One region of the Pseudarthrobacter sp. P1 genome, then DNA from elsewhere that is predicted to be linked to it. Evidence: riboswitches for the same ligand, from Rfam matches in the RefSeq annotation. Region 1 holds a riboswitch; each other region holds the start of a gene.
What was found. A riboswitch is a leader RNA that binds a small molecule or an ion and turns the genes downstream of it on or off. The one in region 1 is predicted to bind S-adenosylmethionine.

Region 1 (4,577 bases):
CGCCGGGTACCCCGGGCGCACCCGATCGTAGTGTTCGCCACCGTCCTGGAAGGCCGTGGCCATCTCCTGGCGCCGGCCGGCTTCAAAGGTGGGCCCGCCGATGGCTGCCATATGCGCTCCTGAACGTTGACGGAAACAAGCCCGTCAACTCTACCGCGTGCTAGTCGTCCTCGGGGTCGATGGTGCAGGGGGCGGCGCCTGCCGTGCCGGGGGTGTTCGGTGCCCAGTCCGGGTACCTGCGGGCATCGTTGGCCGGAACCCAGCGGCCCGAATCCACCACGTAGTCCCAGCCCAGCCCTGACTCCACCAGCGCGGCCACGCCGTCGACGAGGCGCTGGGCGTCCGCCAGCCGGGAGCCCACGCCAAAGCTGGCGCGCAGCGATCCGGAGGGCAGGCCCAGGCGGCGCAGCAGCGGGTGGGCGCAGAACTTGCCGTCGCGCACGCCCACGCCGTGCTCGGCGGAGAGGTAGGCCGCCACCAGCCCGGCGTCGTAGCCCTCGACGGAGAAGTTGACGACGCCGATGCTGCCGCTGCCCGGGTAGTCGCCGGAATCGCTGAAGAGCCGGTGGACGGTGACGGAGGGGATCTTCGACAGGCCCGCCACCACGTGGTCGCGCAGGCCCTCCTCGTGGCTGTGCCAGGCGGACTCGTCCAGGGCGGAGAGGATCTCCGCGGCCTTTGCCAGCGTGGCGGCGCCGAGCACATTGGGGGAGCCGCCCTCGTGCCGGGCCGGCCCGGTGGCCCAGGTCACGGTGTCCAGCCGGGCTTCCTTGACCGCGCCGCCACCGGCCAGGTGCGGGGTGCCCGCGTCCAGCCAGTCCGGGCGGCCAACGATGACGCCGGAGCCGAAGGGGGCGTAGAGCTTGTGGCCGGAGAAGACCACGTAGTCGATGCCGTCGTCGGCGAGGTTGAGGCGGCGGTGCGGGGCCAGCTGAGCGGCGTCGACCACGATGCGGGCACCATACCGGTGGGCCAGTTCCGCGAGCTCGGCCACGGGCAGGATCTCGCCGGTGACATTGGAGGCGCCGGTGACGGCCAGCAGCACCACGGAGCCGGCGCGCAGCTGCGTTTCGATCCGCGAGAGCGTGGCCGCGATGGAACCGGCGGCCACCACGCTGCGGTGCGGCAGGCGCTGCCAGGGCAGCAGGTTGGCGTGGTGTTCGATGTCCAGGTAGAGCACCTCGCCGGTGGGGCGGGAGCCGTCCTCGGTGGCCAGCAGCGTTTCGACGCAACCGGCCAGCAGGTTCAGGGAATCGGTGGTGTTGCGGGTGAAGATGACGGCATCATCGGCCCGGCCGCCCACAAAGTCCCGGATGGTGTCGCGGGCGTTTTCATAGACGGACGTGCTGACCTGGGAGGCAAACCCGGCCCCGCGGTGCACGCTGGCGTAGTACGGCAGCACCTGGGCCAGGTGGTCGGCCACGGCCTGGACGGCCGGGGCCGAGGCGGCGTAGTCCAGGTTGGCGTAGCGGACGCTCCCGCCGGTGATCAGCGGGGCGGACAGGTCGGCGCCGGTGACGGCCAACAGGGGTTCGACGGCGGCGGCAGCCGCGGTGGAGATGGAATTTTTTTCAAGGGTTGCAGAGCTCATGAAAGGACCTCACGGGAAGGATCCCGGACAGTGCCGTGATCCGCGCTTGCCAAGACCGCTCCGGCCTGGCCAGGTCGTCACCCGGGGCACCCCGCCGCGAAAGGAGGGTTGCCGGCCAGCAAACCGGGGTTTAGCACTGGCACTCGTGACCTATGCCCAAAATGCTAACCCCGGTGGGGTGCCGGGCGCATTTGTTACATCCCTTTGCGTCACACTGCGTCGTGCTACAGGAGGTCGTCGAGCCCCGGGTTGAGCCGGTTCAGGACCTCCGAATGCAGGATGGAGTTGGTGGCCAGGGCGTTGCCGCCGAAGGGGCCCTCCTCGCCATCGAGGGAGGTGAAGCGCCCGCCCGCCTCGACGACGATCGGCACCAGGGCCGCCATGTCGTACAGGTTCAGTTCCGGCTCGCAGGCAATGTCGACGGCACCCTCGGCCACCAGGCAGTAGGACCAGAAATCGCCGTAGGCGCGGGTGCGCCAGACATCGTCGGTCAGGGCGATGAACTCGTCGCGGTTGCCGCGTTCCTTCCAGCCGGAGAGCGAGGAATAGGACATCGAGGCGTCCGCCAGGTTGGCGACGTTGGAGACGCGCAGCCGGGTGGCGGCGGCCAGCGACTTGCCCGTGAAGGCCCCCGTGCCCTTGGCGGCCCACCAGCGCTTGCCCAGGGCGGGGGCGCTGACGACGCCGACCACCGGCTGGCCCTCGTCCACCAAGGCGATGAGGGTGGCCCAGACCGGGACGCCGCGGACAAAGTTCTTGGTGCCATCGATGGGGTCGATGATCCAGCGGCGCGAGCCGTGCCCGCTGCTGCCGAATTCCTCGCCGAGCACGGCATCGCGGGGGCGGGCCCGGGCGAGCTGGCTGCGGATGGACTCCTCGGCGGCCTTGTCGGCGTCCGTGACGGGCGTCAGGTCCGGCTTGGTTTCCACAGCCAAATCGAGCGCCTTGAAACGAGACATCGTCAAAGAATCAACGGCGTCCGCCAATACGTGGGCCAGGCGGAGATCGTCGTTGTAGCCTTGCGGTTCATGGTTCATGGCATCACACTATCGCTGGTTGTGGCAGGGGCGGGGAGGCAGGGGGACCCGCGGCCGGGTTCCGCCGGATTAGAGGATGGTGCCGAGTTCCTTGGCTTCGGCGCGGCCCTCGGTGCGGTCCGAGCTGCCCAGCAGCCGGCGCAGCGAGGCCAGCCGGGCCGGGCCGGCCTCGCCGGCGCTGCCGTCGGCCACCCACGGGTCCAGGCCGCAGTTGACGGCGGCGCTGTTGTGCTTGCAGCCACGCTCGCAGGCATCGGTGCCGGGCTCCAGGTCGGGGAAGGCGTGCAGAATGCGGTCCGGATCCACGTGGGCCAGCCCAAAGGAGCGGATGCCTGGGGTGTCGATGATCCAGCTGCCCGGCTGGGCGTCGCGCAGCCGCAGGGCCAGCGCCGAGGAGGAGGTGTGCCGGCCGCGGCCGGTGACGGCGTTGACGCCGCCGGTGGCGCGCTGGGAGCCGGTGAGGGCGTTGACCATGGTGGACTTGCCGACGCCGGAGTGGCCCACCATGACGGAGACCTTGCCGTCCAGATGGTCCTTGAGGGCGTCGACGGCGCCGCCGGCCAGCAGGGCGGATTCGCCGTCGTCGCTGCGGGCATCAATGCCCGAGGCGGTGTCCGAGGCCGTGCGGCTGACCACCACCGTCATGTCCAGGTGCTCGTAGTTGGCCAGCAGCTCGGCGGGATCCTTCACATCGGCCTTGGTGATGAGCAGCAGCGGGGCGATGCCCGAATCGTAGGCGGCCACCAGCGCGCGGTCGATGAAGCCGGTCCGGGGCTCGGGGTTGGCCGCGGCCACGACGATCACCAACTGGTCGGCGTTGGCCACCACGACGCGCTCCACCGGGTCGGTGTCGTCGGCGCTGCGGCGCAGCAGCGTGCGCCGCGTCTCCACCCGGACCAGCCGGGCCAGCGTGTCGGGCGCGCCGGAGACGTCGCCGACCAGGGCCACGAAGTCCCCGGCCACCACGGGGTTGCGGCGCAACTCGCGGGCGCGGGCGGCGATGAGGATGCGCTCCTCGGGGGTGTCCTCGTCCACGACTGCCGTGTAGCGGCCGCGGTCCACGGTGATGATCCGGCCGATGATGGCGTCATCGTGGGCGGGGCGGTCCTTGGTGCGCGGCCGGCTGCCCTTTTTGTTGGCGCGGACGCGGACGTCGGACTCGTCCCAGTTGCTGAAATCGCGTGCCACCTAGTTGGCCCCGCCCGGGGTGGACGCGGGCCCGGGGCCCGCCAGCATGCGGGACCAGAGCTGCGGGAATTCGGGCATGGTCTTGGCCGTGGTGGAGATGTCCTCCACCTCGACGCCGGCCACGGCCAGGCCGATGATGGCCCCGGCGGTGGCCATCCGGTGGTCCTCGTAGCTGTGGAAGAGGCCGCCGTGCATCGGTGCCGGGGTGATGGTGAGCCCGTCGGCGGTTTCCTCGGCATTGCCGCCAAGCCTGTTGATCTCCGCCACCAGGGCGGCCAGCCGGTCGGTCTCGTGCCCGCGCAGATGCGCAATGCCGCTCAGCCGGGAGGGGCCGGTGGCCAGGGCGCACAGGGCCGCTACGGACGGCGCGAGCTCGCTGGTGTCGGCGATGTCGATGCCGTTGATGGACTCGCCGCCGGTGACGGCCAGGACCCCGTCCTGAAGCGTGACGGTGGCGCCGAACAGCGGCAGGATCTCGCGCCACTTGTCGCCCACTTGGGTGGTGCCGGCCGGCCAGTGCGGGATCCGCACGGTGCCGCGGGCGGCCAGGGCGGCGGCCAGGAACGGGCCGGCGTTGGAGAGGTCCTGCTCGATGACGACGTCAAAGGCGGCGATCGGTCCGGGGGAGACGATCCAATGGTTGGGGATGGAATCGTCGACCACCACGCCCAGGCTGCGCAGGATCTGCACGGTCATGGCAATGTGGTCCAGGCTCGGCACGGGGTCGCCCACGTGCTCCAGGTGCAGTCCCTCGGTGAAGC
Region 2 (4,577 bases), 2.0 Mb from region 1:
CCAGGGCGGTTCGGGCTGGCAAGCTCGACGACCGAACCCGCCTGTGCCCGTGCCCGCTAGGGACCCGCAGCCGGGTCTCGACGAGTTCGACCAGCGGCCTGGTCGAGCTCGTTGAGACCCAGCCATGACTACAACGGGAAGAAGCTCTTCCGCAGCAGGGCGCCGAGCTGGGCGGTCTCGGTCAGGAAACCGTCGTGGCCGATGGCGGAGTCGATGCTGTGCACCTCAACATCCCCGGGCAGCGCCGCCGCCAGGGCGTCCGACTGCTCGGGGAAGTACAGCCTGTCGCTCGTCACCGAGGCCACCAGGAACTCCACCTCGGACGCCGCCGCCAGGGCAGCCTCCAGCGAACCCCGGCCGCGGCCGACGTCATGGCTCATCAGGGCCTCGGTGATCGCGATGTAGCTGTTGGCGTCGAACCGGCCCACCAACTTGCGCGCCTGGTGGTCCAGGTAGCTCTCCACCTGGTACCGCTCCCCCGCCAGGCCAGACGGTGCCGCCAGCCGCGAAGGCCCCACGGGGTTTTCGCCGTCCTGGGCGGTGCGGCCGAAACGGACGGCCATCTCCTCCTCGGACCGGTAGCTGATGTGCGCAATCCGCCGGGCAATGCCCAGGCCCGCCGTCGGCGCGGTGCCGTCGTAGTAGTCCCCGCCGGCAAAGTGCGCATCGGCACGGATCGCCAGCACCTGCACCTGGGCGAGGGCGATCTGCTCGGCCGTGCTGGCCGCGCAGGAGGCAATCACGGCACAGCGCTGAACCCTCTCGGGCAGAGTCGCCGCCCATTCCAGCGCGCGTGCCCCGCCCATGGATCCGCCCACCACCGCGTACCAGGACGCAATGCCGAGCAGGTCCGCCAGCCGTGCCTCCGCCGCAACGGAATCGCGCAGCGTGGTGAACGGGAAGCGGGAGCCGTAGGGGGTGCCGTCCGCGGCAATCGAGGACGGTCCGGTGGTGCCGTAGCAGCCGCCGAGGATGTTGGCCGAGACCACAAAGTACCGCTCCGTGTCGATCACCCGGCCCGGACCAACCAGCCCCTCCCACCAGCCGTCCTCCTCCGTGGCGCCGCGGCTGACGTGCGTGCTGCCGGTCAGCGCGTGCTGGATGAGGACGGCGTTGGAGGCATCCGCGTTGAGCGTTCCCCAGGTTTCGAACGCGAGCGTGACATCCTCCAGGGTGCCGCCGGCTTCGAGCTCCAGCGCACCCACGGGGGCATAGCGGAGCTCGCCGTCGGACGACGGCCCGGCATGGGCCAGCGAGGCCCCGCTCAGGCCGTCGTCGCCGAGGAGCTCCGGCTCGGAAGAATACACGCGAAAGATTCCCAGGGTTTCGGCGGAAACGCTCACGCGCTCTTGGCGGCCCGGAAGCCGGCTTCGAGGTCCGCGATGATGTCCGCGACGTTTTCGATGCCGACGGAGAGGCGCACCAGTCCGGGGCGGACGCCGGCGGCCAGCTGCTGCTCGGGGCTGAGCTGGGCGTGCGTGGTGGAGGCCGGGTGGATGACAAGCGAGCGGACGTCGCCGATGTTGGCAACATGCGAGTGCAGTTCCAGCCCGTCGACAAAGCGCTTGCCCGCCTCTTCGCCGCCCTTGATGTCGAAGGCGATAACGGCGCCAGTGCCCTTGGGGCCATACTTGCGGCCGCGCTCGTACCAGGGGCTGGACGGCAGGCCGGCGTAGGCCACGGCCTCCACATCGGCATTCTTTTCCAGCCAGTCGGCGACGGCGCGGGCGTTCTCCACGTGCCGCTCCACGCGCAGGCTCAAGGTCTCCAGACCCTGCGCGATGAGGAAGGCGTTGAAGGGGGCGACGGCGGAGCCGAGGTCGCGCAGCAGCTGGACGCGCGCCTTGAGGATGTAGGAGAGATTGGCACCGAGTGCACCGTCGGCACCCAGGTCGCGGCCGTAGACCAGGCCGTTGTAGCTCTCGTCGGGGGTGTTGAAGCCGGGGAACTTCTCCGGGTCCTTCGTGTAGTCGAACGTGCCGCCGTCGACAATCACGCCGGCAATGGCGCTGCCGTGGCCGCCCAGGTACTTCGTGGCGGAGTGGATCACGACGTCGGCGCCCCACTCGAGCGGGCGGATCAGGTACGGCGTGGCCAGGGTGTTGTCCACCAGCAGCGGTACGCCGGCCTCGTGGGCCACGGCGCTGATGCCCTCGATGTCCAGCACGTCCTGGCGCGGGTTGGAGACGACCTCGCCAAAGAACAGCTTGGTGTTGGGGCGGACGGCGTTGCGCCAGTCATCCAGGTTGTCCGGGTCGGCCACGAAGGTGACCTCGACGCCGAACTTCTTCAGCGTCTGGGCGAACAGGTTGTAGGTTCCGCCATAGATGCTGGGGCTGGAGACGATGTGGTCCCCGGCCTCGGCAATGTTGAGCACCGCAAAGGTCGTCGCAGCTTGGCCGGAGGAGAGCAGCAGAGCCGCAAGGCCGCCCTCAAGGCTGGCGATCCGCTGCTCCACCGCGTCCTGGGTGGGGTTGCCGATGCGTGTGTAGATGGGTTCCAGTTCGGCGAGCGCGAAGCGGTTGGCCGCACTCTCTGCACTGGGGAAGACGAACGACGTCGTCTGGTAGATGGGCAGGGCACGGGCGCCGGTGGTGGCGTCGGGCTGCTGGCCTACGTGGATCTGACGGGTTTCAAATGACCAACCGGTGCTCACAAGGGGCTCCTCATGCTCTGGGGCCTTCAGGGTGCACCGGTGGCCCACCGCCACGGGAGGCCCCGGCCGGTGGGCCAGGATGCACCTGTAGCCCGCGCTTGCCCTGGACCGATTGGCCAAGGCCAGGTCTTCACCCGGGGCACCCCACCGCGGAGGAGGGTTGCCGGCCAGCGAGCCGGGGCTTGTCGCTGACACTCATGACCTACGTTCAGTGTGGGAGAGGCCCGCGGCGGGACGCAAGAATGTGACGTTTATATGACAGTGCCTATGTGGTGGCGTCATCCAGCCGGAGCGACAGGGAGATCCGCTTGCGCGCCGGATCCACATCGAGCACCTTGACCTTGACGACGTCGCCGGACTTCACCACCTCGCGCGGGTCGGCGATCCGCCGGGTGCTCATGGCGGAGATGTGGACCAGGCCGTCCTGGTGCACGCCGATGTCCACGAACGCCCCGAACGCTGCCACGTTGGACACCGTCCCCTCCAGCACCATGCCGGCGCGCAGATCGGTGATCTTCTCCACCCCCTCGGCAAAGGTGGCGGTGGCGAAGCGCGGGCGCGGGTCCCGGCCCGGCTTGGGCAGCTCCGCCAGGATATCCGCCACCGTGGGCAGGCCGAAGCTGCCGTCCACAAAGCGGGCCGGGTCCAGGGCGGCGACGGCGGCCGCACCGGCACCCGGTGCCTTGGCTCCGGCCGCGGCAAGCACCTTCCTGGCCACGGGGTAGGCCTCGGGGTGGATGCTGGTGGCATCCAGCGGCTCCGCTCCGCCGGTGATGCGCAGGAAGCCGGCGCACTGTTCAAACGCCTTCGCGCCCAGCCGCGGCACCTTCTTCAACGCCGCGCGGCTGGCGAACGGCCCGTGCTCGTTGCGGTAGGCCACAATGTTCTCGCTCAGCAGCGGGCCCACGCCCGCCACCCGGGCCAGCAGCGCCGGGGAGGCCGTGTTCACGTCCACACCGACGGCGTTCACGCAGTCCTCGACGACGGCGTCCAGGGCGCGGTCCAGCCGGGCCGGGGTGAGGTCGTGCTGGTACTGCCCCACGCCGATGGATTTGGGCTCAATCTTCACCAGCTCGGCCAGCGGGTCCTGCAGCCGGCGGGCGATCGAGACGGCGCCGCGCAGCGAGACGTCCATGCCGGGCAGCTCCGCGGAGGCCAGCGCCGAGGCGGAGTAGACGCTGGCCCCGGCCTCCGAGACCACCACCTTGGCCGGCGCTGCGCCGTCGCGCTTCTTCAGCTCGGCCAGCAACTGGGCGGCCAGCTTGTCCGTCTCCCGGGAGGCGGTGCCGTTGCCGATCGCCACCAGCTCCACCTGGTGCTTGTGAGACAGCGCCACCAGCGTCGCCAGGGACTCGTCCCAACGCTTGGCCGGGACGTGCGGGTAGATGGTGTCGGTGGCCACCACCTGGCCGGTGCCGTCCACCACCGCCACCTTCACTCCCGTGCGCAGGCCCGGGTCCAGGCCGAGGGTGGCCCGGTTGCCGGCCGGCGCTGCCAGCAGCACATCTCGCAGGTTCGCGGCGAAGACCTGAACCGCCTCCTCCTCGGCGGCGGCAAAGAGCTTGCCACGGGCTTCGGTGGCCAGCCGGGCCAGCAGCCGGGTCCGCCAGGCGGCCTCCACCGTGCCCTGCAGCCAGCCGTCGGCGGCCCGGCCGCGGTGGGCAATGCCCAGGGACCGGGCAACGGCGCGTTCGTACCAGCCGCGCGCCTGCTCCAGGGCCTCGGCGTCGCGGGGATCGGCCTCGGCAATCTCCAGCGCCAGGGCGCCGTCGGCCTCGCCGCGCAGCAGTGCCAGCACCCGGTGGCCGGGCAGCCGGTGCAGGGGTTGGACGAAATCGGCGTAGTCCTTGAACATGGCGGCGTCCTTGCCGGCGTCCGGACCGGGGGCGCCGGCGGCCTTGCCGGTCTTGGCCTTGGAGCG
Region 3 (4,577 bases), 860 kb from region 1:
GCTGCCGGTCAAGCGCCTGATCACCCCCGCCCAGGACAGCGGCATCCTGCCCGGCACCACCCAGGGCGCACTGTTCGCCGCGGCCCGGGCGGCCGGCTGGGAACTGGGCTACGGACCGGTGGTGCCGGCGGACCTGATGGACGCCGACGCCGTCTGGCTGATTTCCAGCATCCGGCTGCTGGCACCGGTGAACCGGATCGACGGCACCGAGGTGGGCACGGCCGCGGTCCGCGCGCAGCTGACGGCCGAGCTCTCGGCCCTGCTGGCCGGCACCGAATAGCACCAGGCCGGGCCTAGGCCGGCTGCAGTGCCGGCGACCCGGTGCGCACCAGCGGGCGCAGCTTGTTGGCGGCCACGGCCAGGACCACGCTGACGGCGAGGAACGCCACGGTGATGCCCAGGCAGGTTGCCGCCACCGGGCCATAGCCGCCGGAGGTGTCGGGGTTCAGGAACGGGTAGGCGTACCAATTGATGGCCGCACCGCGGATGAGCGAGTAGGCCAGGTACAGCACCGGCGGGAGCAGCCAGACCCACAGCCGTGAGTACGCCATCGGCCGCTGCGGGGGCTGGACGAGCCAGTCCAGCACAATGACCACCGGCATGACGTAGTGCAGCACCGTGTTGATCCACGGCAGCAGCGACCCCAGGTCCACCTCGCGCAGCAGGGCACTGAAGACGATGCCCACCAGGGCCATGCACACCACCGAGGACCCGCGGATGATGTCCCCGGTGCGGGTGCCCTCCTTGCCGGTGATCAGGTGGGCCGCGGCAACAAGGAGCACCACGGCGGCAAAGAGGTTGGACAAATTGGTGAAGTAGCTGAAGAAGTTCACCACGTCGTAGCCATTGCCCAGATGGATCACCAGTTGGGTCCCCACCGCAACCAGCGTCAGCACGCCGAAGAACAACCGGGCAACAATAAGAACGATTCTCGGACTCATGGTCCATATCCTGCCATTGGGCCCCGCGTTCTTCATGCAATGCCACATTCGGCGGCACGTTTGCCCGCAGCGCCGGCCCGTATGCTACTTTTTCCCTGAGTAATGAGTGCCAGCGCCAAGCCCTGACTTGCTGGCCGGCAACCCTCTGTTCCAGCGGGGTGCCTTAGGTGAATACTCGGCAATACCTAGTGATATACGGCCAAGGTTTGCAAGTGTGGACGCCCCTGGTGCAGCCTCTTTTTGGCTACCCTCCCCGCTTGCGCTCCCGCCGCTTGCAATCGAGGAGAACCATGTCTGACCACGAAGCCCCGCTCGCCTACCGGCTGATCACCGGACCCGACGACCACGCATTCTGTGTGCGCATTTCCGACGCCCTGGCCGAGGGGTACATCCTCCATGGCAGTCCGTCCGTGACGTTCAACGGCACCACCGTGGTGGCCGCCCAGGCCGTTGTCCTGCCGCACGCCGTCGCCGCCTCCGATGCCGCCGTCGCCAACGCCGTCCAGGACCTGGAGTACGACGGCGAGGGCCACGCGTGAGCTACGCGGGCGACCTCGCCCCGGCGGAGGCCTGGGCCAAGGTGGAATCCGGGGCCCTGCTGGTGGATGTGCGCACCGAGGGCGAATGGGCGCACATCGGCGTCCCGGACACCACCTCGCTGAGCGTTGAGCCGCTGTTCATCCAGTGGAACCTCGCCGGCGGCACGCCCAACGCCGCCTTCGTGGACCAGCTCACCGCCGCCGCACCGGCCGGTGCCGAGCTGGTGTTCCTGTGCCGCTCCGGCGTCCGGTCCATCGCCGCCGCCGAGGCCGCCACGGCCGCCGGCTTCACCTCGTACAACGTGCTCGAAGGCTTTGAGGGCGAGCCCGACGCCTACGGCGACCGGGTGCTAAATGGCTGGAAAAATCGCCACCTGCCCTGGAAATAGCACCCACGCTTTAAGGATTTCAATGAGCAATTTCAACCCCAACGCCGCAGGCTGGGCCCCCGACACGCAGTCCGTGCGCGGCGGACTGGACCGCACCAACTTCCAGGAAACCTCCGAGGCCCTGTTCCTGAACTCCGGCTTTGTCTACGAATCGGCCGAGGCTGCCGAACAGGCCTTCACCGGCGAGGCGGACCGCTTTGTCTACTCCCGCTACGGCAACCCCACGGTGGCCACGTTCCAGGAGCGGCTGCGCCTGCTCGAGGGGACCGAGGCCTGTTTCGCGACGGCGTCGGGCATGTCCGCCGTCTTCACCGCCCTGGGCGCGCTGCTGGCCGCGGGCGACCGCGTGGTGGCCTCCCGCTCCCTCTTTGGCTCCTGCTTTGTCATCCTGAACGAGATCCTGCCGCGCTGGGGCGTGGAGACAGTCTTCGTGGACGGGCCGGACCTGGACCAGTGGCGCGAGGCGCTGTCGGTGCCCACCACCGCCGTGTTCTTCGAATCCCCCTCCAACCCGATGCAGGAGATCGTGGACATCCGCGCCGTGTGCGATCTGGCCCATGCGGCCGGCGCCACGGTGGTGGCCGACAACGTCTTCGCCACCCCTCTGCTGCAGAAGTGCGGGGATCTGGGCGCGGACGTGATTGTCTACTCCGGCACCAAGCACATCGACGGCCAGGGCCGCGTGATGGGTGGCGCCATCCTGGGCACCAAGGAGTTCATCGACGGACCCGTCAAGAACCTGATGCGCCACACCGGGCCGTCGCTGTCCTCCTTCAACGCCTGGGTGCTGACCAAGGGGCTGGAGACCATGGGCCTGCGCGTGGCGCACTCCTCGGCCAATGCCCTGGCGCTGGCCGCGTTCCTGGAACAGCAGCCGGCCATCAACTGGGTGAAGTACCCGCTGCTGCCCTCGCACCCGCAGTTCGAGCTGGCCAAGGCGCAGATGAAGGCCGGCGGCACCGTGCTGACCTTCGAGCTGGCGACGCCGGCCAACGGCACCGCCAAGGACGCCGCGTTCGCGCTGCTGAATGCGCTGAACATCGTGGACATTTCCAACAACCTGGGCGATGCCAAGTCGCTGATCACCCACCCGGCCACCACCACGCACCGCGCGATGGGCCCGGAGGGCCGTGCGGCCATCGGCCTGACCGACGGCGTGCTGCGCCTCTCGGTGGGGTTGGAGGACCTGGAGGACCTGACGAAGGACCTGGCCCAGGCCCTCTCCGCCATCTAACGCCGTCGTCCGCAAACAACTGTGGTGCGGTAGGTGCTCTTATGACGCCTCATAAGAGCACCTACCGCACCACAGTTTTCGGTCAGTCCTGGAAGTACTCGATCTCGGCGCCGATGGTGTTCAGGCGCTCGGCGAGGTCCTCGTAGCCGCGCTCGATCACGTAGATGTTGCGCAGTTCCGAGGTGCCCTTGGCGGCCAGCATGGCCAGCAGGATGCACGCGGCCGGGCGCAGGGCCGGCGGGCAGCCGATCTCCGCGGCGCGCCAGGCGACGGGGCCGGTGATGTCGATGCGGTGCGGGTCCAGCAGGCGCACGCGCCCGCCGAGGCGGTTGAGCTCCGTCAGGTAGATGGCGCGGTTCTCGTAGACCCAGTCGTGGATCAGCGTGGTGCCCTCGGCCATGGAAGCGATGACGGCGAAGAAGGGCAGGTTGTCGATGTTCAGCCCGGGGAAGGGCATCGGGTGGATCTTGTCCGTGGCGGCCTTGAGCGTGGACGCCAGCGTGGTGATGTCCACCAGGCGGGTGTGGCCGTTGTGCGCGCGGTACTCGGCGGACTTGATGTACTTGAAGCCCATCTGCTCGAGGACCTTGAGCTCGATCTCCATGAACTCGATCGGCACCCGCTTGATGGTGACCTGGCTCTTGGTGACGATGCCGGCGGTGATCAGACTCATGGCCTCGATCGGGTCCTCCGACGGGGAGTACTCGATGTCGACGTCGATCCGGGACTGGCCCTTGATGGTCAGCGTGGTGCTGCCGATGCCCTCGACCGTGACGCCCAGGCCCTGCAGGTAGAAGCAGAGGTCCTGGACCATGTAGTTGGGGCTGGCATTGCGGATCACGGTGGTGCCCTCGCGGTGCGCGGCGGCCATGATGGCGTTCTCCGTGACGGTGTCCCCGCGCTCGGTCAGCACAAAGGTGCGGTCGCGGCTGTCGCTCTCCGGGGCCTGCACGCCGTAGAACCCGGCGTGCGCCGTGACGTCCAGGCCGAACTCGCGCAGCGCCTGCATGTGCGGCTCCACGGTGCGGGTGCCCAGGTCGCATCCACCGGCGTACGGGATGCGGTAGCTGGTGGACTCGTCCAGCAGCGGACCGAGCAGCATGATGACGCTGCGGGTGCGGCGGGCGGCCTCCACATCCATGGAATCCAAGTCCAGCACGGCGGGGCGGCGGATCTGCAGGTCGTTGGCGTTGAGCCAGGTGCACTCGACGCCGATGGAGGTCAGCAGCTCCACGATGCGGTTGACCTCCTCGATCCGGGCCAGCCGGCGCAGCGTGGTGGTGCCGCGGTTGATCAGGGAGGCGCAGAGCAGGGCGACGCCGGCATTCTTGGAGGAGTTGACGTCCACGCTGCCGGAGAGTTCGCGGCCGCCGACGACGCGCAGGTGGGTGACCCGGTTCTTGGCCTTGCCGCCAACATTGACGATGCTGCGGCCAAAGATGCTCTCCATCCGCTGGATCATCTTCAGGCTCAG

Region 2: linked by a shared signal. The riboswitch ahead of ACQCSX_RS19660 (bifunctional o-acetylhomoserine/o-acetylserine sulfhydrylase) and the one ahead of ACQCSX_RS08465 (aminotransferase class V-fold PLP-dependent enzyme) in region 1 are both predicted to bind S-adenosylmethionine.
Region 3: linked by a shared signal. The riboswitch ahead of ACQCSX_RS12455 (DUF1737 domain-containing protein) and the one ahead of ACQCSX_RS08465 (aminotransferase class V-fold PLP-dependent enzyme) in region 1 are both predicted to bind S-adenosylmethionine.

The regions. Positions count from the first base shown of each region.
Region 1 is NZ_CP189584.1:1,784,868-1,789,444, reverse strand. It holds gene ACQCSX_RS08470 (class I SAM-dependent methyltransferase) at 1-111, opposite strand, end outside; gene ACQCSX_RS08465 (aminotransferase class V-fold PLP-dependent enzyme) at 161-1,591, opposite strand; SAM riboswitch class IV at 1,629-1,742, opposite strand; gene hisN (histidinol-phosphatase) at 1,816-2,628, opposite strand; gene rsgA (ribosome small subunit-dependent GTPase A) at 2,698-3,816, opposite strand; gene aroA (3-phosphoshikimate 1-carboxyvinyltransferase) at 3,817-4,577, opposite strand, start outside.
Region 2 is NZ_CP189584.1:4,218,141-4,222,717, reverse strand. It holds gene metX (homoserine O-acetyltransferase MetX) at 129-1,268, opposite strand; gene ACQCSX_RS19660 (bifunctional o-acetylhomoserine/o-acetylserine sulfhydrylase) at 1,340-2,656, opposite strand; SAM riboswitch class IV at 2,746-2,859, opposite strand; gene ACQCSX_RS19655 (Tex family protein) at 2,922-4,577, opposite strand, start outside.
Region 3 is NZ_CP189584.1:2,646,530-2,651,106, forward strand. It holds gene ACQCSX_RS12445 (aminodeoxychorismate lyase) at 1-280, shown strand, start outside; gene ACQCSX_RS12450 (Pr6Pr family membrane protein) at 294-941, opposite strand; SAM riboswitch class IV at 1,040-1,162, shown strand; gene ACQCSX_RS12455 (DUF1737 domain-containing protein) at 1,232-1,480, shown strand; gene ACQCSX_RS12460 (rhodanese-like domain-containing protein) at 1,477-1,869, shown strand; gene ACQCSX_RS12465 (O-succinylhomoserine sulfhydrylase) at 1,892-3,103, shown strand; gene ACQCSX_RS12470 (UDP-N-acetylglucosamine 1-carboxyvinyltransferase) at 3,186-4,577, opposite strand, start outside.